Regions from separate parts of the Paenibacillus sp. UNC217MF genome, predicted to be linked through region 1. Evidence: riboswitches for the same ligand, from Rfam matches in the RefSeq annotation. Region 1 holds a riboswitch; each other region holds the start of a gene.
What was found. Region 1 has a riboswitch for cyclic di-GMP ahead of BP95_RS34215 (glycosyl hydrolase family 18 protein). Riboswitches for the same ligand answer to the same signal wherever they lie in the genome.
Positions count from the first base shown of each region.

Region 2: linked by a shared signal. The riboswitch ahead of BP95_RS0124875 (CAP domain-containing protein) and the one ahead of BP95_RS34215 (glycosyl hydrolase family 18 protein) in region 1 are both predicted to bind cyclic di-GMP.
Region 3: linked by a shared signal. The riboswitch ahead of BP95_RS0110915 (4'-phosphopantetheinyl transferase family protein) and the one ahead of BP95_RS34215 (glycosyl hydrolase family 18 protein) in region 1 are both predicted to bind cyclic di-GMP.
Region 4: linked by a shared signal. The riboswitch ahead of BP95_RS32145 (MucBP domain-containing protein) and the one ahead of BP95_RS34215 (glycosyl hydrolase family 18 protein) in region 1 are both predicted to bind cyclic di-GMP.

Region 1 is NZ_JMLT01000016.1:55,586-63,612, reverse strand. It holds gene BP95_RS34215 (glycosyl hydrolase family 18 protein) at 1-2,402, opposite strand, end outside; cyclic di-GMP riboswitch class I at 2,514-2,598, opposite strand; gene BP95_RS0110005 (TrmB family transcriptional regulator) at 3,184-3,993, shown strand; gene BP95_RS0110000 (AzlC family ABC transporter permease) at 4,073-4,801, shown strand; gene BP95_RS0109995 (AzlD domain-containing protein) at 4,792-5,118, shown strand; gene BP95_RS0109990 (helix-turn-helix transcriptional regulator) at 5,333-5,998, opposite strand; gene sdaAB (L-serine ammonia-lyase, iron-sulfur-dependent subunit beta) at 6,577-7,275, shown strand; gene sdaAA (L-serine ammonia-lyase, iron-sulfur-dependent, subunit alpha) at 7,298-8,027, shown strand, end outside.
Region 2 is NZ_KK366029.1:114,616-122,642, reverse strand. It holds gene BP95_RS0124880 (class D sortase) at 5-622, shown strand; gene BP95_RS0124875 (CAP domain-containing protein) at 696-1,757, opposite strand; cyclic di-GMP riboswitch class I at 1,886-1,976, opposite strand; gene BP95_RS34665 (hypothetical protein) at 2,105-2,179, opposite strand; gene BP95_RS33345 (hypothetical protein) at 2,167-2,319, opposite strand; gene BP95_RS0124865 (alpha/beta hydrolase family protein) at 2,583-4,031, shown strand; gene BP95_RS0124860 (hypothetical protein) at 4,190-4,471, opposite strand; gene BP95_RS31340 (hypothetical protein) at 4,525-4,707, opposite strand; gene BP95_RS0124850 (TetR/AcrR family transcriptional regulator) at 4,722-5,381, opposite strand; gene BP95_RS0124845 (stalk domain-containing protein) at 5,687-6,922, opposite strand; gene BP95_RS0124840 (aldehyde dehydrogenase family protein) at 7,228-8,027, shown strand, end outside.
Region 3 is NZ_JMLT01000017.1:118,066-126,092, forward strand. It holds gene BP95_RS0110910 (non-ribosomal peptide synthetase) at 1-1,887, opposite strand, end outside; gene BP95_RS0110915 (4'-phosphopantetheinyl transferase family protein) at 1,878-2,633, opposite strand; cyclic di-GMP riboswitch class I at 2,717-2,803, opposite strand; gene BP95_RS0110925 (copper amine oxidase N-terminal domain-containing protein) at 3,372-6,494, opposite strand; one part of gene BP95_RS32395 (IS3 family transposase) at 6,733-7,186, shown strand; one part of gene BP95_RS32395 (IS3 family transposase) at 7,186-8,027, shown strand, end outside.
Region 4 is NZ_KK366029.1:161,184-169,210, reverse strand. It holds gene BP95_RS0125070 (YbjQ family protein) at 3-317, opposite strand; gene BP95_RS0125065 (hypothetical protein) at 661-1,479, shown strand; gene BP95_RS0125060 (TVP38/TMEM64 family protein) at 1,634-2,284, opposite strand; gene BP95_RS0125055 (cold-shock protein) at 2,597-2,797, opposite strand; gene BP95_RS0125050 (ABC transporter permease) at 3,034-3,732, opposite strand; gene BP95_RS0125045 (ABC transporter ATP-binding protein) at 3,722-4,645, opposite strand; cyclic di-GMP riboswitch class I at 5,078-5,165, shown strand; gene BP95_RS32145 (MucBP domain-containing protein) at 5,317-8,027, shown strand, end outside.

The sequences.
Region 1 (8,027 bases):
GAATTGACTTGCTTCGGCCACTCGATTCCTTGGCCAACCCCAAAGTCATACCCCGGAGCTGTCGCTTCGATAACGGTAATGGTACGTTTTTTCTCGCCCGTTAATCCTTGCGAATCCGTAACGGAGTACACTAGCTCATACTTGCCGGCTGCATTCGTATCGACTTCTCCCGTCACGGCAATGTGGAATGTGAGATCTCCGTCTTCTGCGTCCGTAGCCGTTACGCCAGCCAACTTGTCAAAGCTGTCGCCGACTGTAAGCGTCAGATTCGCAATGCCATGCAATACAGGCGGTTGATTCTTGCTTGGAGCTTCGATAACGGTAATGGTACGTTTTTTCTCGACCGTTAGTCCTTGCGAGTCCGTAACGGAGTAAATCAGCTCATACTTGCCGGCTGCATTCGTATTGACTTCTCCCGTTACGTTAATACGTGATGTCAGATCTCCGTCTTCAGCGTCGGTAGCCGTTACACCGGCCAGCTTGTCAAAGTTGTCGCCGACTTTCAGCGTCAGGTCTGCTATGCCATGCAATACAGGCGGTTGATTCTTGCTTGGAGCTTCATCACCCAGAATGAGCTGTCTGTTCATCTCCGGGCTGTTATCCGATACCCGCTGAACCAGCTCCATGCTTGTAATCTTGGCATCTCCCTTCAGTTTGAATGTATAGGATCTGCCAGTTTCAATCGTTTTTGCATCATAGACCGATTTCAAATCGACGACCGTGTAACCGTTCTCATTGGTTACGGTACCTGCCAAATAATCGCCGGAAGTCAGCGGCCCATCGGCTTGGATGTAAAGCTTCGGCAGCTTAACCGTTTTTGCGCTTCTTTCCACGGCTCTCAACACAGAATTCGATTCGGTCAAGGACTCATTATTGAAAAGGGTGATTTCTACCCCTTTATTGTTGCCCCAAGCTTCTGTATACGGTTTCACATCTGCCGTAACGTCCAGCTTGGTATATTTAATTTCATGTGTTGTCAACGGCTGGCTTCCGAAGAGGCCTTCTTTCGTTGTCTTTGTTAATTTGTCACGCTTGGAAGGATTCGCAGTAGGTGCATCGTTGGAAGCCATCCAAGCAATGACGCCGCCCAGACCATTCTCAAGCACATATTTCGTTTTCTCTTGAATGGATCTTTCATTGTCATAGGTGTAGAATACGCCAGTTGTCCCATCATACAGATAGGGAGCTTTGGCTGCATCATCCCAATATTCCTTGAGATTCGGGTAAGTGGCCTTCAGCTTGTCGAGGTTGCGATAAGACCAAATCCCCGTTCGGCGTCCGGCGTCCCCAATGGTGAGCGCTGCTTCGCCAACGGCGCCGCGGGATGGAGACTGATCCGCGTCTTTGGCGGATAGTGCAGCTTCGCCGAATAGTCCCGGATGATTCGGATCGGTTCCTTGCGACACTTTATCCCAGCCGCGAGTATAGTACGCCGCCCCAATCACAATCTTGTTCGGCTCGGCACCTTGCTCAATCAAATATTTTACGCTTTCGTCGACCGACAGGTTGTTGCCCGTGAGCGGGTCGTTCGGATTCGTATACAAGCCAGTATGGTGGCCGCTTACTTCATCCCATGCGCCGCGCATGTCATAGTTCATAATGTTGGCGAAGTCTACAATGTTGAATAGTCTTGGCACATCAATGCCGATATCGATCTTGCTCTTCGGCGCCGGAAGCGCAACAGACAGTTCATATGCTTTCCCAAGCTGGGCTCCTTGCTTATTCAATGCGTTTTTGAGATCTTGCAGGAGCAAAATATAATTGTTTTTATCCTCCGGCGTGGCGTATTTCGTGCCTTCATCGTTCTTGTTATCGACCAGATCAGGCTGTCGAACTTCAGCCGGGAACTCCCAATCGACATCCACGAAGTCCATGTTCGTGTACTTGATGAATGTCATGACATTTTGGATCAGATTCGCCCGTTTGGAAGCATCGGCTGCAACGACAGCGAAGTCGCCTGATTTCGACCATCCGCCAAGAGAAATGCCGATCTTCAGATTCGGGTTTTCTGCGCGCAATTGCTGCAGGGCGATAAGGATGCCCGCATTGGCCGCTTGCCATTGTACGCCTTCCTGGCCGACAGGCGCTTCTACTGCCGCATCCTTATCCGTAAAGACAAGGTTGCCTTGGGCATCAAAATCGAGAAACGCATAGTTCAGGTGGGTTAATTGATCGGCCGGTATATCCTTAGGATAAAAGTTCCCTTGTCCTCCCCAAATCGACCAATCGCCATAGTACATAACATTCCTTATTTCCTTTGTCGCGTTTTTGACCACAGGTTCCTGTGCTGCGGAAACAGCCGACCCTGCATAAGCCGGTGCCAACGAAGACACGAACATCATGATGGTCACTACCGTCATTGCGAACAATCTCCGTGCACTCTGCTTTTTCCCAGTCTTCATCCGTTATTCACTTCCTATCAATAGATTTTATTAATAGGCAGCTAGGGTGGGGCATCTCGCCATGGATCATACAAAAACAACCATACGACTAATAGAGATGGGGGTCTATTAATCGGCAACTGGCTGGCATAGAATTTCTTCCTTAGCCCCTTTAGTTTTGCGTCACTAGATTTCCCTAGCTTTGCCTAGTAATACCTGCAAACATGCATACTCTTGCATAACGATACATGTTTACACCGTTAAATATACAGCAGTTTCACGTTTATTTAATGGGTCATACGGATTATTTGTGAATATATGAACATAGTTCGATATTATTATTCACTAGAAATATATCATGTTGAAATCCGGATGGAATAAGAGGATGTATGTTAATTCCATATGGTTTGATACTGGACATCAGCCTAGTAACTGCACCGATCCCTTGTTATTCCTTGTTATGCTTTTTTACATATTCCATATGTCCGACAAGGTTTGGGCAGTAGGTCTTAGGTAGGAGGGGAGATATATTGTAGTGTGGATGAACGAGCCAGAGTTCACACAATGATAACGGAATATAACTTTCCTTATCAGTAAAATTCATGCAACTATATAGTACTTGGACTGGATTAAAAAGGGCTGATCCTCCTTTTCTGGGCAATTATACCTCATCCAAAAGTTGAAGAATCAGGAACAAAACAGTGGTCTGACGATCATTTTTCGAAACGGAACCAGGATTGCTTTGACAGGTAATCCATTTTATTTTATAGTAAGTAACACACTAACTACTAAAGGAGATGCCATGGAAGAACTTTTTAAAGAGCTTCAGAAGTGGGGCTTTTCACAATATGAATGTAAAGCGTACATAGGGCTATTGAAAAATTCTCCTATAACCGGATATGAAATAAGCAAAAGGTCAGGTGTACCTCGTTCAACGATATATGAAGTACTGGCAAAATTAATGGATAAAGGTGCGGTGTATACAGTACCTACTGATCCTGTAACCTATGCGCCATTACCAGCAAAAGAATTAATCCGTCGATTGCGTAATGACTTTGACAATTCTATGGATTATCTTGAAAAGAATTTATCTGCGTTAGAAAGTGAACAAGAAGTAGATGTCATTCGACGCATCAGCAGTGATGAGCGCGTTGTGGCCGAAATGATTGACATAATCGATAAAGCTAAAAAAGAAATATGGTTGTCGATTTGGGAACCACAAGTCGCTTCGATAAAAGGTGCTATAGATGAGCGGATAAAGGATGATACCCACGTCTTTTCTATTCTTTTTGGAGCACCTGAGATTCAGCTTGGGGCAACGACTCATCACAACTACATGGCTCCAGAAGTAGCTGAGGAACGTATGAACGGCCGCTTAACGATTGTTGCACGGGATAATGAAGAAGTATTAATTGCAAATTTCGCGCAAAATACACCTGCATGGGCGGTAAAAACGGAAGACCCGGCACTTGTGTTAATCGCGATGGAATACATCAGGCATGACATTATGTTCTCAGAATTAGTGAAAGAAGTGGGCCCAGAGAAAGCAGAAGCGCTTTGGAAAAACGCTCCTAATCTATTTCATGTTGTTACTGGAAAACGGTTCAAATAAATTGAACCGTATTTTCTTTCACTTTTTCGTAGTAGTTAGTAAGTTAGCTTCTAATACTTGAAAATAAAGAGGGAATGAAATGAGTCTGTCGAACGTCCAAATGAATTCGTCTCCGAGAGCTGAAGATAGCTTTATCCAAGGAGTAAAAGATTGTGTCCCCACGCTGCTGGGTTATTTAAGTATCGGATTAGCTGCAGGTGTGATCCAAAAGACTGCGGGACTTAGCATCGCTGAGATCGCTCTGATGTCTATGATTCTCTATGCTGGCTCAGCTCAGTTTATTGCTGCGGGTATGATAGCAGCAAGTAGTTCGATTACTGCCATTATTATTACGATTTTCTTTGTAAATCTTCGTCATATTTTACTTAGTGCCGCACTAGCACCTTATTTCCGGCATCTTACTCCACTTCGCAACATGCTAGTAGGTTCTCTACTCACCGATGAGACATTCGGTGTCGCGATTACCGAGGCGGCCAAGAAAAAGCGAATCAGTGAGAAATGGATGCATGGCCTCAACATAACCGCTTATGTAAATTGGCTTGCAGCGAATCTAGCAGGAGCATTTTTGGCGCAATGGATTTCGAATCCTGAGAAATTCGGACTAGCATTTGCCTTGCCAGCTATGTTTATTGGAATTCTCGTACTCTCTATGGTAGGGCGAAATAGAATCAAACTTGATATCGTTGTCGCAATTATTGCAGTGGTCATTGCTGTGGGAAGTTCTTTCTTTTTGTCCAGCAGTATGGGCGTTATTGTGGCTACAATTATTGCTTCAACAATAGGAATGGTGGTAGAAAAATGGAAGTAAGATGGGACATTTTTTTGATTATTCTAGGCTCAGCTTTTGTCACGTTCATTCCAAGGGTCGTTCCTCTTATGGTGCTTAGTCGGTTTGAATTACCAGAATGGGCAATGCGTTGGTTAAATTATGTCCCCATTTCTGTAATAGCTGCTCTGATAGGTCAAGAGATATTTATCCATGACGGAAAGCTTACATCTCTTACCAACAACATTGAATTTTTTGCAGCCATACCGACTTTTTTAATTGCGATAAAAACAAGAAGTTTATTGGGAACCGTACTGGGCGGTATTATCTCCATAATCATTTTACGCTTATTGTTTTGAAACTTGATACTAGAGTTTTGGCAATCTTCGCTCTTAACGTGAAGAGAATAGTAAAGCTACCGAAGTGAGAAGCCAGTGGTACAGGCTTGTGTATACAGTGAAAAAGACGACTATTATCCCATAAATAGAATAATAGTCGTCTTTTGTTTCGCTCTACGGCCTCGGATTGATCCAAGGTTGTATTGCTCGATTTATTGTTCTGATTCGATTGGGGCTACTTGTCGTTGCGAGATATCATTTGATGATAACGATAAACACTTGATTCCGACATTCCCATTATTTCAGCAACTTCATTTATTGTACCTTTAACTTCAAATACCCCATATTCCTTTAATTTGAAAATAGCAAGTCTCTTTTGTTCAGGTGATAACTGAGCACCGGATTCTAATATATCTTTATCTATTACTGAATAAATGATATTACGAATATTATCGGTAAGTTTTTCAATAGGTTGTTCCTGGTCAGTTTCTTGTTCGATAAGATCTATAGCTGAACTTAGATTGGCCAATTTTAATATATCCTTTGCGACTTTCCTATAGACATCCGCATCAAAATTTATACATAAAAGACCTTGTAATTGACCTTCACGATCTTTTATAAATAAAGTTGATGAACGGAATTTTTTACCTCTGGGTCCTTCTCCAACATAATCTACAACATAATCCTTTTTTAAATATACCTTTTCGTTGATTAATTTTTTTGCATAGTCAGTTAAAGGGCCATTTAAAGATCTTCCACTTAAGTCTCCATTGACTATGTGACCGATTTGAGAACCCCCATTAGGATTTAAAACATGTAATACAAATTCATAATTAGATCCCAAAATTTCCCCGAAATAATTCATTATGTTTTGATAGTGTCGAAATAGTTCATTATCCATTTAAGTATTCCTCCTAATCAGTTATTCCTGAATTTCATTCACTATGAAATTGCTCGCGAATTCATATTCAATTCCAAGGTTGAGCAAAATCTCTTTCAATAAAAGATGCGCTTTACTTCTCGTACATAGATGCGTTCTTCTTTTTTCAGCTATAGACAACCCAACTTCGGGTCTTTTATCGTTTAATGAAGAAGCCAGCATTCAAAATAGACAACCCTATTATAACTTATAACAAGTTTTTTAGAATTTTAAAAGGGAGAAACATTAAATTTGTAATAAAAAATTCCGATAAAAATAATTTATTATCATTTGTTTGACTGCATGAATATCTATGTGGTACTCTGTCTGTGTAGTAATAAAAAATAATTACTATAATAAATTATTTCAAATTATGTGAGAAGGATCAGAAAACATCGTTGTTTTGATGGCATTGATTGCAACGAGTATGATTACAACGATAATTTATCCAAGTATTCAATTCGTACTAAGAAAGGGTTTGATGATTCTTAGTGTTACTTTTGAAAACCCTTACATGGTGGGCGGGTGACTAGTATGGCAACTATGGGGAGGAAACTAATATGAATATGAAATTAGTACCTGTTAAAGAAAAAAGGGTTGTTAATTACAAAAGTTGTTTTGATGTGATTGGACCGGTTATGATCGGCCCCTCCAGTTCACACACTGCAGGTGCCTTAGCTATTGGAACAGTTGCCAATAAACTATTTCAAGGTCTTCCCAAAAAAGTTGTGGTAAGGTATTATGAATCATTTGCTGAAACCCATAAAGGACACGGAACTGATTTTGCAATTATTGCCGGTATATTAGGATTTGCTGCCGACGATAGTAGGGTGCCTGGTGCTATTGAAATAGCAGAATCTAAAGGAATTGACATTACCTTTTTAGAAGAAGCAGGTGATAGTCCTGCAGGTCATCCGAATACTGCAGATATTTATCTGGAGGATGGAAATCGAAATATTAAAACAATGGGAACTTCAGTCGGTGGCGGATTAATTGAAATTAAACATATAGAAATTGACGGGTTTAGCTTACATCTTCAAGGGCCATTGCCGGTTATTATAGCGATTTCCGAGAGAGATGACCTTGAATTTATATTACGCAGGATCTTTAAACAATATAATGTGGAAATTAACAATTTTAATAGTTTGGAGAAGTCAGGAAAATATTTATATCAATTTGATGTGGATTCTCAATTATCTAGTGATGTTCAGAAGGAATTGAGAAATTCTAGCAGTGCAGCTAATATCATTATTCTTTAATTAGATTAGGGGTGAAAAGTTTATGTACATGACTATAAAGGAAATTATTGATGCAGCTAATCAAAGACAAAAGCCAATTTATGAATTAGCAATTGAGCAGGAAATCGAGCAAACTAAAACTTCTTATGAAGATGTTTGGAGAAAAATGGAAAGAAATTTAGTGACTATGGAGAATGCTGTAAAGAAAAGCGCTGAGGGCAACGGAGTATTTTCTCCGACCGGTTTATCCGGAGGGGATGCTGTTAAAATAAAACAATATCGTGAAAGTGGAAAAACCCTTTCTGGAGATTTGATGATGCTCGGGGTCCAAAACGCTATCGGAGTTAATGAAGTAAATGCGTCGATGGGAGTTATTTGTGCAACTCCAACTGCAGGTGCAAGTGGGACAATCCCGGGAGTACTGTTTAGTATCCAAGATAGTTTACAGTTAAGTCATGAAGACAAGGTTCATTTTCTCTTCACTTCAGCTTTATTAGGAATGGTAGTAGCAAATAACGCTTGTATTTCCGGAGCCTTCGGAGGATGTCAAGCTGAAGTAGGTAGTGCCTCAGCAATGGCTGCAGCAGCAGCAGTAGAAGCTGCCGGAGGAACACCTCAGCAATCATCTGACGCTTTCTCAACTGCACTGCAAAATTTACTTGGTCTAGTTTGTGATCCGGTTGCAGGCTTGGTAGAAGTTCCTTGTGTAAAGAGAAATGCTATTGGAACGGCTAATGCCTTAGTAGCAGCGGATATTGCATTAGCAGGCGTAA
Region 2 (8,027 bases), on a different contig from region 1:
AATCATGTCCAGATTGCTTGGTTTCACGGCTCTATTGTTTCTCCTTGCCGGGTTAGCCCTTATCCTATATCCGAAGTGGAATCAATACAACGAACAACAAAGAGAGCTTCGGCTCCTTACGGAGTGGGACAACTTGCCGCAAGACAGCATTCAAGTAACCTCCAAGATACAAACCGATTCAACCACACCAAAAAAACAGGAGCCTAAATCCATTGACGGTCTCCTTGTATATGGGGCAATATCGATCGACAAAATCGATCTGCGGGAACCTATGGTAGAAGAAGCCACACCTGCCTCTCTCAAGGTTGGAAGTGGAATCGTTGTCCCCGGCCGAATGCCGGGCGAGATCGGCAACTTTGTATTGGCGAGCCATCGTAGTCTGACATTCGGCAGACACTTCAATAGACTCAATGAGTTAAAACAAGGCGATAAAGTTCAATTAGAAACGTCGGATCAGACCTACACGTATACCGTGCAATCGAAATCCGTCGTGACCCCAGAAGATCTGTCCGTTCTCGATCAGAATCCAACGGATCGGGAGCTGACACTCATCACCTGTGATCCAATCGACACAGCCACACACCGGCTTATTGTGAAGGCTGTCATGGAGAAGACCCCATAACGCCGCATCAATCAAAGACGCCTCCAACACCACTGTTTCTGTGGGATTGAAGGCGTCTTTTTAACACGGCCTGCTAGCTTCGTGGCGTATAGAAGTTTTCCGTGTAGTAGACTTTCGATTTACCTCCGAAAAATACGCCTACACCCATTCGCGAATAATCTCCTAATATGTTGGCACGATGCCCTTCCGAGTTCATCCAGTTCTCATGAACGAAGATGGCACTCGTCTGGCCAGCGGCAATATTCTCTCCTGCGGACTTATATATGATTCCGTCTGCCTTTATTCGATCGAACGGCGACTTACCATCCGGATTATTATGATCGAAGAAGCTTCTTTCTCCCATATCACCGCTATGCTTGCGTGCTGTTCCTGCGATCTTATCGTTCCATTGCAGCGGCTTCTTGCCATTGCGTACGCGAACTGCGTTCGCTAGATCGAATATTTGCTGCTCGAAGCTTGTCCGCAATTGCTCGCTAGGCGTACCGAAGTAACCCTTGAACGACAACTCCACAGCTTCAGCAATGAATTGGACAGCTGTTACCGTGCCGCGCTGACTCACATCATAGAACACCGTCGCATAAACGTCGCCTACCTTGTGCATACTGTATGTTCCGCCGTTATCCTTGTAGTTATAGATGGTATTGCCTTTCTTAATTCGGCTGATGGAAGACCCGTAGGCTGCTGTAACTTCCTGCTTCGTCGAACCAAATCCAATGCTGCCATAATCAGCCTTAGCATTCGAGTATAGAGCTACAACTTTCTTGTTGAGCACACCGACCTGCACATACTGCTTATAATCCTTGTTATAGATGTACCACTCGAACCCGTACTCGCTTACGTCTTTGCGTGCTGGTTGTCCCAGTCGCTCGAAGAGCTGCTTCTCACTCATACCGAGCGAAATGCCCTGAACCTTGACTCCTGCCGCCTGTGGCACATTCAACAATTCTGATGCAGCAGTCCCGCTTCCGCTAGTTTCATCCGCTGCATAGAGAGTTGGCTGTGGCATGAACATGCCGAACAGCAATGCAGCACTAAGCCCTATTGCAATTCTTCGCTTGCTGCCTACCAATGATTGTTTTTCTTCTACTTGCCAGTTTGCGTTGTTGTCAGTCGTTTCCGTACAACGTGTCCGCATCCTTACCATCTCCCATTCTTTGACGTTATCCGCTCGAATGAGATGAACACCAGGGGCGCTTCTTGTATATACAAAAAAGCGCCACCCTAATGGCGGCGCACTTAAATAGACGCTCGTATTGTCGCAATTAGGGCAACCCGGCTGTCATCGCATTGTGTAAATGCATTAGACCCGTGGCTTTGCGTCCCCTGCTTTCGCGAGGGTTTGCCATTATCCAAATGTAACAGTTATATGTCTATGGTAACATGCAACAGAACTGCTTGTACACTCCTGAACGATTGTAATCTTCTGTATGTGGACAGAATAGTAGGCTAACCGCCAAGGAACTCTCCTTGGCGGTTCATATATCAACGCCTTACAAATAATCGTTTCCGAGCTATCCACATGAGTGCTGCGGCAGTAATGAGAATCATACCGACGATTGGCGATACAGGCGCTTCTTCACCAGTTTGCGGCAGCTTACCCCCCGCTTAGCATTCGGCTTCTTCGAATCCGTCTTGCCTCCTAGATCTGCATCATCAGGATTTCCTTCATCATCCTTGTCACCGTCTGGATTGCCCATGCCATGCTTCCACCCGGTTCCGTCGTATTTCCTGTATCGGGATCTGTCGTCTCACCAGGTACCGTAGGCTGATCAGGGTCAGTCGTCGTTAGGCGAGAGTCTACTTACACAATAATCCATGATTCTGAACAAAAACTGAAACATACGTGGTTCACTCTTTAAACGAATTTTAAACGAACGATCGACCTCTCCTTAATCTTCACCCTTTACGCTCAATAGACAGAGGCAAGTACGCTCTGAAGAACGGGAGGAATAGGAACGTTATGCGGCTCTATGAAATATTGCTAGCTTTCTCTTGCTTTGCATTATTGATAAGTACTCTATTTACACGCAAACTGCCCCGGCTAACCGGCATCGTAGCCAGTACAATCAGCATGTCCATTCTCACGCTGCACTTGTGGCAAGAGGGTTATCGATGGCAGATGTTCGGCGTGTACAGCCTAACTATCGTAGTAACGGGGAGTCTATGTTGGAAAAGTATACGGTCATCTAGCACGTTCAATCTGTGGAAATCTGTGCGCTATACTTTATTTGGCCTATCCTGCGTCGTAATCACATTGAACGTCTTGTTGTCGTCATACTTGCCTGTTTTTCAGCTGCCGAAACTGGAGGGACCCTATCAAGTAGGCACATTTACGATGTCGCTAACGGATGAAGGTCGAGAGGAGATCTATACAGAGAATGGTGGAGATAAACGTAAAATCCTTGTGCAATTCTGGTACCCCGCACAAGTAGATAATGTGCAGAAGACCGTACCTGTCTTTCCTGAGGATCCAAAGATGCTCACTGCCTATAAAAAGGGATTATCATCATTTATCAGGCTCCCTGAACCGATATTCGATTATTGGAAGTACATCCGCAGCAATGCCTATGAAGAAGCAGCAGTACAGCCTACTTCCGTTCCCTATCCATTAATAATCATCAATCATGGAATGGGGACAACCCGACTGCTTCATGTGTCTCAAGCCGAGCAGCTGGCCAGCCACGGTTATATTGTCGCTTCCATCGACCATCCGTACAGCACAGTAGCTACAGCGTTTCCAGATGGCATAAATACAGACTATCGAACTACTTTCAACATGGATAATTTCTATACGGTAGGCAAATCCATCGGAACGGTATGGACGGAAGATGTGAATTTCGTCATTCGCCAGTTGGATGGCTTGAATGCTGGTCACATGCCAAGCCCACTTACGGGCGCCATCGACATGGACAAGATTGGTGTCATGGGCCACTCCTTCGGGGGTGCGACCGCATTTAACGTCTTGAACACGAACCCCCGCGTCAAAGCGGCGGTTAATATGGATGGCTCTCTCTATGAATTAGACATCAATAGACTAGCCGACAAGCCCGCCCTGTTCCTGAAGGCTGATAAGTTCACCGAGATGAAGGAGCAGCAGCGTAAGGGGCTTATTACAGATACGAAGATGAGCAGCATCATTGCACAAGAACTTGCCATAATGGAGAAAGTAAAGCAGCACGGTGGAAGCATCATTCAATTGGAAGGTGCGAAGCATTATAATTTCACCGACCTGCAGCTCTATTCGAATCTCCTGCAATACGCCGGTATTACAGGAACAATCGACGGGTACAGAGGGTCATCTGTCGTCAATCACTATGTTCTGGATTTCTTCAATAAGAACCTGAAGGGTACTGGCGGAGCGCTGATGAACAGCACCAGCAGTGAATATCCCGAAGTTACTTTTCGTTGACACACAATAGTAATGCTACTAGGCCGGGAAAGGCAGTCTTCCTTCCCTTCCCGGCCCCAGTCTAATGAAGATAAAAAATCAATTACAGGGTAAGGAATCGATTTAATCATAAGTAATATACCGACGGTTGGTATCTATTTGTGCAAAAAAAAGTTGTTCTACCCCTTACTTGAAATTCGGCGGACATTCCATCCATTGATACCTGCAACCACAATTCCGGAGCCGAGCAAGCTTAATCCCCATCCTGTCTGACCAAGCCCAAGTAGGACTCCTCCTACAGTCAGCAGCAGCAGTCCGATACCACCACTTATTATAGCACCTCTGTATGCCGCCTTCCGAGATGGATGTGCAGCTTGATAAGCCTGATTCATTGCTCTCTTGTAGGTGCTGTCAGACAGCCTCTTCGTAGATTCAAGCAGCCTCTTATTTCTCATATTCATGCGCTCCCCCTCTCCAAGTTCTTCCTCATCTTCATCACAGGTCCCTCTCATTCTCACTTTGCAATTCCTAAGTTAATGACTGCACTTGCTAAAGCACATACGCCAAACAGAACCGCCCAGCCTGCCCAAGTGCTTGTATCGCCACGCCGCTTGCTCAGCACGAGTCCGATGGTTCCCGCTATTAGAACCACACTCGCGATGACAGATCCAACGATAAATCCTACATGCATTTGCATTGTCATCTCCTCCTTCACTCTACATTCAGGAAAGCCCCCATGTTCTTGTATTGCTCCATCACTTTCTGAATCAAGCTGTCGCTGACAACATCCACGCCTAATTGCTTCATCATTAGCTGCAGAAATCGGAGACGTCGAACGGTTCCCTCGATGTCTCGCATAAACAGTACCGGGTTCATCCATACGTTCAACAGCAGCAAGAACACTTCTGCGCATTCATCGGGATATTCCGTCCTAATCGATCCATCTTCCATCCCTTGCTTCATAATAGAAGCAAGCTGCGTCGCATCCTGCAGAACGCAATCCTTGATCCCATTCACGACAAACTGTGGATTATGGATCTGTGAGCATAGGAGAGCATCAAGAGAGTGCGCATCGTGATCGACTGCAAGAGCTTCCAATAGGGAAATGAGCTTCTCGCGGGCATTCGCTGCTTGAGTACTCTGTATTAAGGTCTGGAACATGTCTGCTGTACGATCTGAGCGCTGGTTCATAACCGCCTCCAAAATCTCTTCCTTGGACATAAAGTGATGATAGATCGCTCCCTTGGACATTCCTACTTCATTAATAATGTCTTGAATACTCGTTTTGTCATAACCCTTTTCCATGAAGAGTTTTGCTGATACCGCCATAATCTGCTCCAGCGTCTGTTCTGGATATTTGTTTCTTGCCATACTGTTTCCTCCTCCATTTTAATACCGACCGTTGGTATCTATAATGATGATGTCACAATCAAACTCTTTCGTCAATAACGTAAGACGCTTCGCTATTCGATTGAACTTTTTTGCCTCCCACATTGGTGTGAACGCACATAAAAAAGGCAGACGCCCCTATTCCCACACAATTCAGTGGTTTTGGAGCGTCTTCGCCCTTCTTAAGGGACTGACTCATATGGTTGCTGCCCTTACAGAGTGGTTACTTATGGAATTGCATACACCGTACACAACTTATTCAATGATATAAAAAAGTGCTGTCCAAGCTACGATTTTAATGGAATCACATTTTTATCGATCTGTGCTTTAGAGGATTCCCCAATGAGTCCTAATCTCCACAATGCTGTCCCTTTCAACTGATGGCGCTTCGCAAGCCCAATTACACTGCTAATCGTCTTCTCGTTCTCGCTCCATGTCGAAATGCCTAATACCAGCTTCTCTTTCGATACTTCCTTCAAAGCAAGCGTAATGGCCTCATTCACTTTGTCCAATGGCTCCGGCACTTTCCCTCTCGTATATTCATACGCCATAATAATGAGATCATCCGCCACTGTTGCCAATGTCTTATAGTCATATCCTTGATAGGCTCCATTCAATGGATGAAGCGCAAGAGAGAGCTTGAGATCAGATGCCTTAGTCTTCTGGGCCAAACGTGTAACGAACTCATTAAAGTCCCGCTTTGCCTTCCCAATATCTCCAGACAAGCCCAACCCTTCAAAATCAAGCACGATGCCGGAGAAATTTTTGTCCGTTGCAAGCTGCACAATATCCGCAATCGCCTTATCGCGAAGCGCCGAATCCTCTAGCATTTTCGTCAGCTCGTTCTTCCGATCTGAAGCAAACACCATGAGATACGGACTAGTTCCTTCCTGCTTTGCCTGATCCACTATCCCCTCAGGTGTTATTTCTCCTGCAGCTTGGGGCCAATAGAAGTCTTTGCCGCTCGTTGTGATCGTTCCATCTTCTTGAAGCCTTGCCCAGCCAAATCCCACAGTATCAAATTGAGGGATATACTGGCGCTCGCCGAAAGCTTTTACCGCATAAAAGGCCATACTGTACATCTTCTTCGGCGGTGACTGCAAGGAGACGACTTTCGTTTTCTGATTCCAGGATACTTGTGCACCGAACTGCTTACTGAAAAAGCTGAGCGGAATATAGGTCGTTCCGGTACGGGCAAACGGCGCTGCACTCAACTGCACGGCCTGTCCATTCACTTTGGCTATCTTCTGGTTCAATTGCAGAACTACTACCTTCTTCCCATCTGCAGCCATTTGATTCGCCGTTACCGTCTTATCTTTCGCATTCCACAGCACTTCGATGCCGAGCGCTTCTGCGATTCCACGGAATGGAACCATCGTATTCCCCTGTACAATAATGGGCTCTGCCTGAAAATCTAGCGGATAGTTATCCAGCATAATCTTCGTCTTCATAGATTGACTGTTCCCAGCCGCCTCTGCGATGCCTGCTTGCTGCGGAAGTAGCAGCGTAGAGGTCAATAGCATAGACAACAGCGAACAGATAAGAAATCGCTTTTTCAAGAAAGCTCCCTCATTTCTTACAAGATTATGAGAGCGATTGCTCTATTATTCTCTCATTCGGATCTATTTTAACTTATTTCTCAATAGAATTCCTGCAATTCCTTAATGTTCCAGTTTATTCACAGGCCTGTCGCACCTCATCTGCAAATCAGTCTCTATTTACATCAAAGATATCTCAATGGGAATGATTCGCTGATCGCAAGAATACATATGAGATGTACAAGTTATTAACCACTGTACCAATTCCAAATAGAAGGAGTGATTGCATCTTGTCACAGATTCAGATCAGTCCTAAGGTAGAAGCATTCTTGCAAGGTACGAAAAAGCTGTTCATCAATGGAGAATGGACAGAATCCGTGAAGAATAACGTATTCTCCTCTATGAATCCCGCAACTGGTGAAGTGCTGGCTGTTGTTGCCGAAGCGCAGGAAGAAGACGTCGACAGAGCCGTACAAGCTGCTCGCGATGCCTTCGATCATGGTGAATGGTCCCGCATGAGCGGGGCTGATCGCAGCCGCCTTATTTACAAGCTGGCAGACTTAATTGAATCGAATAAGCGAGAGCTTGCGGAGCTGGAAACGCTGGACAACGGCAAGCCGCTCCGTGAAACACTTGCTGCCGATCTTCCTCTCACCATCGAGCATTTCCGATACTATGCTGGCTGGGCAACCAAAAATGTTGGACAAACGATCCCGACGGCCGGCAATTTCCTCACCTATACGAGACATGAGCCTGTAGGTGTAGTAGGACAAATCATTCCGTGGAACTTCCCACTGCTGATGGCTGCTTGGAAGCTGGGCGCCGCGCTGGCCACTGGCTGTACGGTTGTCCTGAAGCCAGCTGAGCAGACGCCGCTGTCAGCACTCTATCTCGCACAGCTTATTCAGGAAGCCGGCTTCCCGCCGGGTGTCGTGAACGTCATTCCAGGCTTCGGCGAGACAGCTGGTGCTCCGCTTGTCCAGCATCCACATGTTGATAAGATTGCCTTCACAGGATCAACAGTAGTAGGCAAATCCATCATGCAGGAAGCTGCCCACTCCCTGAAGAAGGTTACCCTTGAACTTGGGGG
Region 3 (8,027 bases), on a different contig from region 1:
CGTATGAATCTGCGCTTCAATCTCACCGAGCTCCATGCGATAGCCGCGAATCTTCACTTGATGATCTTTGCGTCCGACGAATTCCAAGTTGCCATCTGGCAACATGCGCACAAGGTCACCTGTTTTATAGATTCGTTCGCCAGCTACGAATGGACTATCCGCGAACTTCTCACGCGTCATCTCATCCTTATTCAAGTAGCCACGTGCTACGCCTTCACCGCCGACCCACAGCTCTCCTACAGCGCCAATCGGCTGCAGCATGCCGTAATCATTGACAACATAAGCGGTTGAGTTCGTAATTGGCGTACCGATAGGAATTGTCCCGTCTCCCTCTTCCTTCATCAGATAAGAAGTAGAGAAGGTTGTATTTTCAGTAGGACCATAAATATTCGAAATCTCAATCGGTGCACAGTCCTTAGCCGCTCGATAGAAGTGCTTTGGCGACATCAGCTCTCCACCGACAAGCAATTGGCGAAGCGGCGCAAATATGCGCGGATTGCGATCAACCAATTGAATGAACAGCGCCGTCGTCAAGAACATAATCGTTACCTGATGGCGGATGAGCGCTTCCTCCAGCTGCTCAGCGTCCAGTATCGTCGTCTTATCGATGAGCACGAGCCCTAAGCCATTCAACAAGGAGCCCCAGATTTCAAAGGTTGAGGCATCGAAGACAAGTGATCCCGTCTGCAAAATACGGTCGCCTTCGCCAAACTTCACATAATTCGTGCGCTTTACTAGGCGAATGACATTACGATGAGTAACCATGACGCCCTTAGGTCTTCCTGTCGAACCGGATGTGTAAATGATATATATAAGATCTTCTGGCTGATTCACAGATACCAGATTATCGCTAGATTCATCAGCAAGGCTCGGGTCATCCATATGAACCTGCTCGATGGTATTCGGCAAATCTATATCTGACGATCTGCTAGTCAGTACCAGCTTCGTACGACTGTCTTCCAGGACATATTGAATGCGATCCTGAGGGTGATCGGGATCAAGTGGAACATAAGCTCCTCCCGCCTTGAGAATCGCTAAGATACCGACAACCATCTCTGCACTGCGCTCTGCCATAATACCAACAGACTGTTCCCGATCGATGCCAAGCTTCCGCAGCCTGCGCGCCAATTGATTCGCACGAGCATTCAACTCGCAATAGGTCAACTCGCGATCATCTTCGATGACAGCTACTCGATCCGGATGCAGCTTAGCCTGTTCCTCGAACAGCGCCTGAACCGTGAATGTATGAGGATATTCAGCTCGCGTCTGATTCATCCCCTCAATTAACTGGCGCTTGTCCTGCTCTGTCAGCATTTCCAGCTCGCCAATACGCTTCTGAGGATGCTTCACAGCTTCATCCAGCAGCTGCAAGAAGTACTCCCCCAGCTTCTCTACCGTCGATAACTGGAACTGATTTTCCTTGTAATACATTGTGAACATTGGTAATGCGCCCGTTCCAGCAGCATGCTGAATGCAGCCGTGCAGGTCACATACCTGCTCTCCCTCTGGAAGCACGGGCTGAACATCTTCTCCGTACCAGCAATACGTTGCCACATCACTGTCAGAAGCTATTTCAGAGCAAGTCAGGTTACGTCCTTCTGCGCAAGCCGACAAGCTGTTATGAATGCTCATAATTCCTTGCAAGGTTACGTCATCCTGACTGACTACTGTATGGTTGCCATTGCCGTGTCCCGCTTGAACGGCATGAAGAGTTACTTGCTGCGAGTTGTAGAACCGGGACAACAGCGTTGCCCACGCACTGAACATGACGGATTCCAACTTGACCGAATGCTCGGCCGAATGCTTCTTTAGAAGACGCATTGTCTCCTCAGGCAGTTCGATAGAATGTACGTCATAGCCTGCCAATCGTTCTACTGTCAATTCCATGAAAGCCAATTCTCGTCCTCTCCTTTATACGATCCAACCCATTTCGTAAACCTATGAGTCAACTGCTCCCATGTGATGTACTCTATTTGCTTGGCAAATTCCATATGCTGTGCGCACACAGTCATACTATAGCCTGTTACAGGAACGACATATTGCTTTACATAATTATGATCAACATTCCATAATTGATTATGCTGTATAGGTACAGCTGTCTCCTGCACAATCTCGAATGTGCTAGGAGGCAGGCTGAGACCCGTTCCTAATGCCTTCAGAACACTTTCCTTAGCCGTCCATATGTAAAAAAACAATTCCTGACGCGCACGACTGTCGTTCGTATTTGCAAGCAATTCCAACTCACGCGGCGAGCATATCAGCCTAGCCACGTCCATGTTCCATTCTCCTGCTTGCTCTATATCAATCCCGATTGGCGCTTCATCCAATGCCACTGCTATGAACGCACCGGCGTGAGAGATGTTGAAAAATACTGGATCACCCTCCACATATGGCTTGCCGAAGGGATGAGTGTGAATAACAAGTTCGTTATTCGAACATTTCAAGGTTCGACATAGCAGCATGCGTGCCAATATGTCAGCCGCAACCGTGCAATAAAGATCTTCACGGTTCCGAAGTCTATCTAACCTTTTGTATTTTTCAGGTGTAACGAACGGGATAAATCGATCCATCAATGAATCTATGTCTTCGTAGGAAGTACACTCGTCCCATTTTAGCAACACAATTTCCATCATTTACCCCAGCTTCTGTGCGCAAAAAAAAGGCCATTCTGCATAGCCTTGTCACCGAATAACCGTTGTGTAGTTACCGCAACATTAATGGCAACCCGGCCGCCGTAATCCGTGAAGATGTTAGGCCCGCGGCTTTGCGTCCTCATCTTTCGAAGAGTTTGCCTTTCAATCCTGATGTTGTTCTTCTTGATGTATCCATTGCGTGTTGCAGATCGATTATCAGGCAAGAATGTCATAGCAATGTTACGCACTAGTTCTTGTGACATGTATCGCGTGAATAGGTCTAAAGTACATATTACATATCAGCATGTTGGACGGTCGCATTCCCTATCCAACTCAAGACCCATATTTTATATCGGTTGCTCGAATGAAAAGATTAATACTTTTTCATAACACTTTTCAATTTTTCGACACGAAAAATCATTTTTTGTCATTTTATAGTCATTTTCAAGGTGGTTTCACCCTATTTCCGACAAAAACACCCCTATCCTCTCCATCCTTGCTCCCATAGATTCGTACAATTCCCTCCAACTGCTCGAACATTTGTCGATTTCCCTATAGAGCCACTACTGCTTAGCCCCCCTCTCCCCTACCAATTACCTAATAGACAGCACTGAAGTCATTTCTTACTCATTACACAACTCTCTTGTACTCTTGGTGATACATAAAAAGCCTCGGAAATCATTCCGAGGCTCTTATTGAATGCCATCTATCTATCTTCTCTATCCCACATCATGAGGATTAATATCCGTCACCAACTGTCATTTCGTTGGATGCAGTGGACAGCGCATTCACCGTTGCACTTCGTCCATCTGCTATGGACATCACGAATACTTTATAGGTAACGCCTGTGCGAATCGGATTTCCATATGCATCATTATCGGACAGCGAGAATATGGTTGAACCATCGCCTGATACACTAACCAATTTATAATTACTTCCTGCCACACGATTTGCCTGATCCAGGTTGAATGAACCCGCTGAACCGGAAGGAACAGCCATCACTGCGTAATAGGCAATTCCGTTATCACTGCCTGGCTTCGTGAAGTAAGCCTTGAAATCATTCACGCCTTCTCTCGCTGCAAACACGTTCGTAGGTGCCTGAACAGATTGATCTACCAAGGAAAATTCACCAGAAGGCGAAGACAAGGCATTCGAGGAGCCGCTTCTATTGTCAGCTACCGTAAGCACAAATACCCGGTAAGCAACACCTTTTTGAATGTCGTTGCCTTGAACATCCCGCAAGCCGCTTGTTAGCGATTGTCTTACATAGCCACTCTGATTCCCAACCCGAATGTAGCTGGATGATCTCACCTGTCCCGCACTATATGCGTCGAATGCATAGGACTGATCTGCGCGGACGACCATAATACGGTATTCATTTACGTACGAATTACTGGATGGTGCATTAAAGCCTACTTCAATGTCGCTGGCATTACCGTTTTTGCCAATAATCTTCGCTTCTACATTCGTCACAACATCAACCGAGGCATTGCCTTTAAGCGTCACCTCTGGAGATGGAGCAGACAACGCATTGTTCGCTTGACTATTGGAGCTTACAGACAGAACAAATACCCGGTAGCTGTTGCCGTTGCGAATCGGTGCTCCATCTACATCTCTTGCATCCGCATCGAATACATGCGACAAGCTGCTGCCACTCCGATACACGACAGCTGAGTTCCAATTATTAACTCGATTGGCCTCTGTTAGATTAAAACGGCTTGCGTTGGAAGACTTCACGACCATTACGCGATAATGGTTCACATTCGATTCATCTGCAGCACGGTTGAATGTTACACTCAGGTTTCGTCCATCATTGTAGTTTCCACCCAAACTGCTTGCCGATACGTTCGTTGCAGGGTACACCGTCGAATTGTTAGACAACGTAATCGTATCTGAAGAGCTGGACAGGGAATTCACATAACTACCGCGTCCAACAGAAAGCACATATACTTGGTAGCTGGTTCCGTTACGGATCAGGTCCCCATCTACGTCTCTCGCAGTAGAGCTCAGCTTGAGGCTAACGTCTCTGCCATTCGGGTTCATCGACGTATAATTGTAGTTGGATACGTTGTTCGCTTCGGATACATCAAAGCGGTACGATCTGCTCGTCTTCACAACCATAATTCGATACTGGCTAATATTCGATTCATCCGAGGCCCGGTTGAAGGTAACCATCATATCGCGGCCGTCATTATAATCTCCGACATCGCTTACTCTTACATTGGAAGCACTGTACACCGTTGAGTTATTCGAAATATTGATGGAATCAGATGCTCCCGACAATGCATTGTAATCAGAGTTGCTATTCGAAACTGACATGACGAACAGGCGGTATGTTTCCCCTCTGCGGATTAGTGAGCCATTCACATCACGCATATTAGATGGCAATGTTGAAGTAATGCTATAGCCATTCTTCGAGACATCATAATAATTGCTAGATGAAACCCGGTTTGCTTCAGTCAAATCAAAGCGATAAGCATCCGAATATTTCACTGCAAAAATCCGGTAGTAGCTTACGCGCGATTCATCGGAGGAGCGATTAAAGCTGATCTGAATATCGCGTCCATCTCCATAATTGCCCACTTGGCTGACCTTCGTAATCACTGGAACACCAGCTGATTGTCCAAGCGTGAACGAGGATGAGCCGGAGGACAGCTTGTTGGCATACGAGCTCGTATTGCTTACAGATACTACAAATACGGTATAAGACACATTATTGCGGATATATTCACCTGATGTATCTCTTGCCGTCGAACTCAAGGTTGTCGTCAACGTCGAGTTGCTGGACTTCGATACGGTCGTATAATTTTGGCTGGAGACGCGGTCTGCTTCATAAGCATCGAAACGAGATGCATCCTTCGTTTTAACGACCATAATCCGATAATTTAGAATTTGGCTATCGTTAGAAGGACGGGAGAAGCTGACCTGCATATCGCGGCCATCGTTATAATTCGCCACATTGCGCACTTGCACATTCGTTGCCGCCGCAACCGCATTGTCGCCTAACGTAAAGGTTGAAGATGGGTTCGAGAGCACCTGTTGGTTGCTCGTTCTGCCCACTGACAATACATAAGCTTCATACTTCACATTCGTGCGGATGTAGTCTCCATCTACGTCACGTGCTCGGGAATCCAATCTGACTACAGGATCGTCACTGCTCTTGTTCACTACGGTATAATTGTTGGAAGATACCGAACGAGCCTTGTTCAAATTAAAGGAGTTCGACGCTTTAACAATCATGACGCGATATTGATCAAGGTTATTTTCATACTGTTCCTTGGAGAAGCTGACACGAATATCGCTTGCATCTCCGGATTGGCCTGAGATCTGTGTTGTCACATAATTGACGCCTCTAAGATTGCCGGAGTAGTCGGGCTCATCTGGGTATGTTGGACGATCCGGGTACGTTGGGCGATCCGGATATGTCGGCGAACTTCCAGAAGTCACGCGAACGATTCTCGTTTTGTCGTCATAGTTGATTGTGGCGCCCAATGCTTCACTTACGAAGCGTACCGGAACCATCGTTTTTGCATTCATTATTCTAGATGGAACATCCATATAGACAGTTCTTCCATTGACCGTTGCCGCTTTGGAGCCTATTGTTAAAATTACAGAGGATCCTCCCTTGTAAGCTGTCACCTTCTTCGTCTTCGTTGCCCCATCGAAGCTTACACTGGCACCGAGCGCCTGGAAAATATCCGCCATCGGCAGCAGCACACGGCCTTGCGTGTACACAGCATCTGTTCTAACTTGTTTACCGTTCACATAGACGGTGTAAGCAGGCGCTGCTTGCGCTGGTGCAGGCGTTACCATCGTAAAGCCGAGTGCCACCGCTACAAAACCTGATACTAGTTTTTTCACTCTTTCACCCTCCTAAGTTGCATTCATATTCCAAGTATAAAATTACCACCTTCAACTTAGATGCATCAAATGAGGAAAATGTTTCATACTCCTTTATAAAATTTATTAGATTGTGACAAATTTGTGTCATATCATCATTTGCCGATTCCACATCAATGAAAAAAGCCGTTGGAACAACGGCTAATGAACTGCACCCCAATTGTTAGACACACTCTAACAGTTGGAGGTGCAGTTTTTTATGACTAAATTTACGAAGGATAGGAAATTGGCGATAATTCAAGGGTACAACCCTGATCTTCTATCGCAGACAGAATACGCAAACGAAATGGACGTTAACAAGTCCCAATTCCAATATTGGCTGAAGCTCTATGAGATGCATGGTGAGTCTGCCTTTACTAACGGCTATACAAATTATTCGGCAAGCTTTAAACTGGACGTACTTAATCATATGGCTCAATCAAAAGCTTCTCTCATGGATACCGCTGCTCTATTCAACCTTTCGAACTTTTCCATCTTGCATTCCTGGCAGAAAAAGATGGAGACAGACGGTTTAGAAGCCCTTGAGCCAAAAAAGAAGGGGCGTCCATCCATGAAGGAAAAATCCAATTCGTCTACTAAACGATCCGTAGTTGAAGGGTCTGTCGAAGCGCTCGAAGAACGTATCAAGCAGCTTGAAATGGAGAATGAGTATCTAAAAAAGTTGAATGCCTTAGTTCGAAACAAGGAACAACCACCAAACAGGACAAAGCACAAACCGTCTGGGAACTGAGGCATAAATATCCGGTGAAGGCACTCATACAGCTGGCTGGTATCCCGCGTAGCACCTATTACAACCTTATAAAGCGTACAAACCAATCAGATCCGAATGCGGATTTGAGAGCTGAGATCCAGTCCATTTACACGGAACATGATGGACGTTACGGATATCGTCGTATTCGTGATGAATTGGCAATCCGTGGGTGGAAAGTGAACCACAAGAAGCTTCAGCGGCTCATGAAAGAGATGGGGCTTAAATGCCTAGTCCGCATGAAAAAGTATAAGTCATATAAAGGGGCTGTCGGCAAGACTGCACCGAATCATCTGGATCGCCAGTTCACGGCGGAAGCGCCAAATGAGAAGTGGGTAACGGACATCACGGAGTTTAAGTTATTTGGAGAAAAGCTGTATCTGTCGCCTATTTTGGACTTATACAACGGGGAAATTATCACCTATACCATTGGTTCACGACCAACATATTCTCTGGTATCTGAGATGCTGGATGCAGGACTGGAGCGTCTGCCGGAGGAGCACCATCTTCTTCTTCATTCAGATCAAGGATGGCATTACCAAATGAAGCAGTATGGCTATGCGCTTAAGTCGAGAGGCATTCTCCAAAGTATGTCACGAAAAGGGAATTGTTACGACAACGCCGTCATAGAGAATTTCTTCGGCATTCTCAAGTCGGAGTTTTTGTACTACAAAGAGTTTGAAAATGTGGAACATTTCAAGGAAGAACTGAAAAAATATATTGATTACTACAATACTAAACGGTTG
Region 4 (8,027 bases), on a different contig from region 1:
TACTAACGAACAACGACTGCCGTACCGCTTACTGCAACCATCAACATGCCTTCTCGCACCACTTCATAATCCACGTCAATGCCGACAATTGCGTTGGCGCCAAGTCGTCTTGCCGCATCCTTCATTTCTTCCATCGCAATGACACGCGCTTCCTTCAATTTGCTCTCATATGCACCAGAGCGACCGCCTACTACATCACGCACAGAGGCAAGGAAGTCCCGTACGACGTTGGCTCCCATGATTGTCTCTCCCGTTACAATATCTATATATTCTACAATTTCTCTGCCTTGAATCGATGGTGTTGTCGTTACGATCATCATTTCATTCCTCCTAAGGGTAGGGTAACTTGAAGTTCTTCATACATTCACTGTTTTCTATAGTATCCAGTATACAACGAGCCATTCACAGTACCTATTGATTAATATGACAATCCGCCCTTATTTACTTACATTTTTGCAACATGCATCTGTTGATGTCTCTACTCTGTCCAATCAGATATCCAGACTACCTTGACAAGACTCTATTCATTTGGTTATATTTTACATGTGAATAATATATCGTAATTTCTTGCGACGGAAGCACCCGTAGGAATGGGCAATCATGCCCTTCTTGCGGGTTTTTTTGTTGTCCTGAAGTTAACGACCAAGAGGAGGTTTACAAATGAAACAGAGAGGTTGGCAAGTCTCAGCAGTGCTGCTCGCCGTGTTGCTTCTACAGCCATTGCTATCAACTGCAACGCAAGCAGCAAGCAAGGAATTGTCCCCCACAGCGAAGAGTGCATTGACGAAGATGGCTGAATCCGCAGCTTCCACCCAAGCCAGCTCCATAGACTCCATGTACAGCGAGCTCATTTCCTTGCAAAATCAGAGCCTGCAGCGAGACAGCACCCTGAAGCAGATGCAAGCCAAAAATAAAGAAACCCTGACTAATGTACGCAGTAAGCTCCAACACTGGGATACCGACAAGATTAATAAACTAGAAGCCTCTCTGAAGCAAACAAGACAACGCTACGAGCCGCTATTCGCTTCATATCAGCTCCTGAACGATCAGCTATCCCGCATGGGCTCCAAGAAAGACGACAAAAAAGAAATCCTGCGCAAGCAGCGCGATATTGTGAAGGCTGCAGTCCAATTAGCAAGAATGGACATTAAAACAAAGGTAGAAGCAGTAAAGAAGGCACGTGAGAGCAAATCAAAATTCGTAAAACGCGTACGTGATATTCTGGCAGGCATCAATACCGTGAATACCCAAATGAAATCAGAACGAAGCACGGTTAGTGAGTTACAGAAACGCACTACGCCACTATGGTCATTGCTCAATCAAGCAATTAAGAAGGGAGACGCCAAAAATTCACTTCAGTCGCTAACATCACTCGTCTCCCTAATTCGTCAAATCGATCAGTCCAAAAAGAAGCTGGAGCAGCACGAGTCACGTATTACGGAAATTGTAAACAAAGCAAAAGGCACCTTTACTTCATGACATAATACAGGCTCTACGGTTCACGCCAACTGTAGATGGTCGCAAATAAAAATCCCCGGAGTTATCCGGGGATCATCATTCACATGCAGCTGCGACGTTGACTAGACGGAAGGGCGCAATCATTCTACCTCCAGCCGAGACCCTAATCGCCGTTCTACACTGACTGCTTATGCTGTTCTAAGGCAGCGTCTATATGCCCTTCTTCATCAGAAGTATGCCGTGTGAAGCGTGCTTCAATTTTTTTGCTAATCAACAGAGACAGGCCTATAAATAGGACGACAAAAATAAGCTGCAACGGATGATCAATAAATCGTTGTATATCGTGACCAATATAGGATACGGAGAATACCATGAGCGCCTTGCCAAAGAGAATCGCAATGAAGAAGGAGCGGATTCGCATGCGCGCAACAGCCGCGACCATATTAATAAGAACGAAGGGACCTACTGGGAAAATACTAAGCAAGAAGACATAACTGAATGCATTATGACGCACCCACAGCATGCTCTTCTTCACCTTCGGCTTCTCAGCCCAGCGAGCGAGCAACGGGTGGCCTGCTGCCTTGCGCACAATGAGGAACGTCAGCATGCAGCCGCTCACGATTCCAATCCATGAATAGAGAAATCCGAGCCACAACCCATATACTGCAGCATTCACACCTACAATAACGAGGGTAGGCAGCGGCGGGATAAAGGACTTCATGAACGTCAGTAATATGCCCGGCAGCGGCCCGAAGGAACGGAATTGCTCCAACAACGCCTTCAAATGCTCTTCGGTAAAATAAGAAGTTATCTCGGATAGTTCCATGTTGTACGTATCCACCAGCCTCTATATTTATCTGTCCAAAAATGGCTCAATATGATTGCCATTGTCATACGAGATGGAAGCTGCCATAAGCTCGCTTCGAACAATAGCATAACATACATCGTCCCCACTATACTGCCTTCCACAACAAAAAAGATCGACAAATAAATGGCGTGGCTGCGAATATAACAAGAGCGAAGCAGAAACACAAAGAGCCGCCCCTGAGGACGGCTCTTTGCTATTCATACGGCATCCCTGCCGCATAAATTAATAAATGCCCCAAACCTTAGGTCTGGGGCATTGTAATTTCGTGTCTTACAGCTTTACAACGTTCTCAGCTTGTGGTCCACGGTTGCCTTCAACTACGTTGAACTCAACGCGTTGGCCTTCGTCCAACGTTTTGAAGCCGTCGCCAGTGATTGCGGAGAAGTGTACGAATACATCGTTACCGCCTTCAACTTCGATGAAACCGAAACCTTTTTCTGCGTTGAACCATTTAACTGTACCTGTTTGCATGAACAAATACCTCCTAAAATTTACATGACCTCTTATTTACATAAATAAATAAAATTCACATATTGGACAAGGTTATTCTATCTTCAAAATAACCCTCTGCAATATGTGAATCAGGTCAAATTTGAATATAGTCATCTTACCACAAGGTTACCCAAATAGCAATTCCTGTTTTTTAATTTGTTTTAATTTCCCGTTGTCCAAGTCTTCTCAGGCTCAGACAACGTCAGCGTATTCAACTAATTGACCACATCTACGTGCTCAACCTTCTTTATTGTCATGTACATTACGAATGCACCGATCAGTGCCAAGATGATCGGAACGATAATGATTGAATTCAGCGAGACTCCCCCATTATTCGAGCACACGATGGAAACAATGAGCAAGGAAGACATGATCGTCGTCGGTGTCGAATATTTTCTCATGCCGAAATATAGCGGAATGAGGCTCATAATGCTTGCAGCCATTGCATTCATGATCAACTTCAATGCCCCTCCCCCAATTATCGACAAAGTCAGGGGCTCTTGTATAATGGGTACAATTGCATTTGCTGTCAACAAGATCGCGTTGAGCACAATTTCAGACACAATAATATTGCTAAATGTGAAAATGGCGATAATGGCCAACTTGCTGAGGAGGATCTTTTTCCGACTTATTGGATACATAAATAGGATGTTTATTGTCTTTGATTTATATTCATCAATAATGAACCGAGATATCAATACTGCTGCAAAGACGATAAAGATCATTCGTACAAATGAATCCACACCCACAAAAAGGGCAGTGTAATCCGCGAAAACAACTTCTTCCATCATGTTAGGACTGTATAACATTAAGAATAAGATGGCAATCGCGACAATATTTGCAATAATTGCGTTTCGAATATACCCTCCTATGTGATGCTTCCGAAGCTCCAAAGCTATCAAATTACGCAACATGATCGCCTCCATCCAACAAAGATAAGAAGTATTCCTCTAAAGAGCTGTTTTTCTTATGGATCGATTCTATTAAAATATCGTTCACGACCAGTTCCTTCGTCAGCACTCCCTGCTGGATATTCGGATCATATACTCGAATTATGCGCTCATCCATGACTCGTAGATTGTGTATGCCTAGTTTATCTTCGAGCAGGAACGCAGCTCGCGTGCAATCATTCGTCACAATCTCAATATATTCGCTATTTTTCATACGAACCTCATCCATAGACACTTCTGCAATTAATCGACCCTTATTAATGACACCAATCGTATCTGCAACAAGCTCAATTTCACCCAGCAGATGACTTGATATCAATATCGTTGTACCATATTGTCTGCTCAGCATGAGAAGCAAATCGCGTATCTCCTTAATCCCTATCGGATCCAGCCCATTAATAGGTTCATCCAACAGAAGCAGCTCCGGCTTCGTTGCGATCGCTCTGGCGATCCCTAGCCGCTGTTTCATTCCAAGCGAGAAATCTTTAACTGCTTTATCACCCACATGGTTGAGCTTCACCAGCTCCAATGCCTCATCTATGGCCTTCATGTTGTGATATCCCATGTACTCGCAGTGCAGCTCCATATTCTCTCGTGCCGACAGCTTGTCATAAAATACAGGGTATTCGATAATTGTCCCCATCCGAGCCAGCAGATGATACGACTTAGGGGCTAGCGCTTCCCCGAATACTTCAATTTGACCCATTGTAGGCTTAATTAAGTTCGTAATCATTTTCATAATTGTTGTCTTACCGGCCCCATTCGGACCCAAAAATCCATATATCTCTCCTTGACGGATGTTCATATTCACATTCGAGACAACCTCTTTGTCTAGGAACGTCTTTGTCAAATGATGTGTACGTAATAAATACGTCATCCCAGTATCTCCTCCCGCTCAATGCGTGCTTCCCGATGACTTTATTGTATGAGGCATTCCTCTCTAATTCCTTACTCAATCCTTACAAAAATCTTAAGCTCTATTTGCTCTTCATTCAGTCTCACTCGACACACCTTGGTATTCATGAAGCCGATTGCTAGATTATCTGCTCTACTCATTATCGTACGGGCATGGGAGCGTTTCAATCCGTTATTTCCTTCTGATAGCGATGAATAGTTATTAAGTTGGAGGCATATAGATGGATTATCAGGTATGAATCAACTCTAGTAGGTTAATACTTGTAGTATGTATACAAACTAGTATTTTCTTATCATTGACAAATTGTTCCTCGTAACCTATATTGAGCTTGATAGTTCCCTATGCCTATGATTACAGTCATCTTCGCTTGGATAAGAGGTGTTATGATTGATCAATCACATAGGGCACACTAATCGAAAGATTAGGCCGCAAAGCTTCGGAGTCTAACGGTTCTACGACCTATGATAGTCCAGCTGCAACTAACAATTCTGTTACTTGCAGCTGGACTTTTTTTATTTATGTGAAGTTCTGGCGGAATTAACTTTCCGTTGAGCTATATAAATAAGAATGAGGAGGCATGGACTCACTTCGGTAGGGGAGGAATAAAATGAAAAAATGAGGTGGCGAATTGAATGAAACGTAGAGTAAAGTTGGCCGTAACATGGCTGTGCGTATTTGCCGTGTTCTTCGGGTTTATTCCTCACACACTGCAAAGTGCAGATGCAGCCGCACGTGATCCAATTTGGCCAGAGCCAGGTGCTGTGAAATTAAGCAAGACAGCGAAGCCAACCGGGACGCCAGGAGAGTGGCAGATTACTCTGACCGCCGAAGGGAAGAACGTTGAAGCCGGTGACACCGATGTTGTACTTGTCTTAGACAAGTCAGACAGTATGAAAAGCTACAAACGGTTAGACAATGCCAAAAAAGCTGCGGAGAAATTTGCAAATACACTGCTTTTGTCCAACGTCAAAACAAGAATTGCTCTTGTCACGTTTAGCACCAGCGCAGAGGATACATCATCCAGATTCCTTGGCCAGAATGATAAACAGCAGCTCCTGAACAAAATTAAGGGCATCTCGGCTTCCGGAGGGACAAACATACAAGGCGCTCTCAACACAGCACATCAGTTACTAACTACAAAGAGTTCAGCTAAAAATAAATTTATTGTGCTGCTTAGCGACGGTGCGCCAACGTTCAGTTCTCCTGCAAAAAAGGCCGCTCCTTATTCATGGCCCAACAACAAGTATAACTTTGTACTGTCCAACTTTGACTACACCAAGACTATCGGATCCGGCAGCAGCTATGAATTATCCTCTGGCTTGTTTGGGGATCGATACAAAGTAGATAACTATACGGTTAAGGACAATGGAATTCCTACGATATCTCAAGCCAAAGCATCCAAGGATGCAGGAGTCACCATTTATTCGATTGGGCTTGAGGTCGGCAATGATGCTAACGCTGTATATGTATTAAAGAACAGCGCTTCAGCAAACAACTATTACCCATCTGACAGCGCGGAGCTGGAGAAGGTTTTCTCTGAACTGGCAGGGAAAATTTCCTACGCGGCTGAAAATGCTGTAGTCAAGGATCCGATGGGTGAAATGTTTAACCTTAATTTCAAGGGCAATGCACCTGTTGAAAAGCAAGACTATACAGCATCTCAAGGCACGGTGAAATGGGATGCAGCTTCGGAAACGTTTGTATGGGACGTTGGCAACATTGTAGAGGGAAGTCCGGCAACCCTGACATATACCATCAAAATGGACTCTTCTAAAAATCCGAGTGCCGATGTCAATTACCCGACAAACGGACGTACCACCATGGAATACACAGATGTGAATAGACAACGTACAACAAAAGATTTTGAAGTGCCACAAGTCAGCTTCGGCAAAGGCTCCATTCTTGTGAAAGGCTACAAGGTTAATGAACAAGGCGAGCCTATTAACGCAGACGGCAAGGTTGTCGAACGTGTGGATCTTGCAGAGCAGTTGTACAGCGAGTCTTTCACTGTCAATGGGAAGGATGCGCTGGATATAGGGCCGAAGTACAAGGTTCCTGCTCCGAAGCTCGACAACTATGTGTTGAAAAAGGGCACCGACCCTACAGAAGAAACGTTAACACTGCAGGAACCTAACAAAACAGTATGGTTCGGATATATGCTAGCTCCACAAAAGCTAACGATTAAGTATGTAGATAAGGACTCCGGCACATCCATCGCTGACGACGATACTTCGCTCTCCGGCACCGACGGACAGACGATTACGTTGAAGGCACTCGACATCCCGGGATACACGCCTGAGAACGCCGAAGTTCAATACACATTTAAGGCCAAGGACAACGAATATACCTTCTTCTACAAGAAGACAGCACTCCCTATCACGATCAAGTTCATCGATAAGGATACCGGCAAGTCCATCGCTGACGACGACACATCTCATTCAGGTAAAATTGGCGAGGCCGTTACGTTGAAAGCTCTGGACATCCCAGGCTACACGCCTGAGAAGGCGGAGGTAACCTACACTGTAAAAGCTGCGGATAATGTGGTTACCTTCTTCTACAAGAAGACGGATCTCCCTATTACCATCAAGTTCGTCGATAAGGATACCGGCAAGTCCATCGCTGACGACGACACATCTCATTCAGGTAAAATTGGCGAGGCCGTTACGTTGAAAGCTCTGGACATCCCAGGCTACACGCCTGAGAAGGCGGAAGTAACCTACACTGTCAAAGCAGCCGATAACGTAGTTACCTTCTTCTACAAAAAGGCGGATCTCCCTATCACGATCAAGTTCGTCGATAAGGATACCGGCAAGTCCATCGCTAACGATGACACTTCTCATTCAGGTAAGATTGGCGAGTCTGTTACGTTGAAAGCTATCGACATCCCGGGCTACACGCCTGAGAAGACGGAAGTAACCTATACTGTAAAAGCTGCGGATAATGTGGTTACCTTCTTCTACAAAGCGAACGCTCAAAAAGTAATCATCAAACATGTCAGCAGTCTTACAAACAGAGAAATCGCTGCCCCAACATCTGAACAAGGTGTCACTGGCCAGACGATTACGTTGAAGGCTCTAAGCATTCCAGGCTTTACAGCTGACAAGGCTGAAGATAGCTATACGTTCAAGGCCGAGGACAATGTATACACATTCTGGTATACGCCAAGCCAACAGACACTGACAGTGGAGTATTTGAGTAAAGAAACCAAAGAAACACTTGCAGATTCTGAAACTCATAACCGGCCTACCGGCACGAAGCTTGGGTTGGAAGCCAAGAAGATTCCTGGCTATACGCCTGAGGTAGAAAGAGAGCTTTACACATTCACAGATAAAAACGACACGTA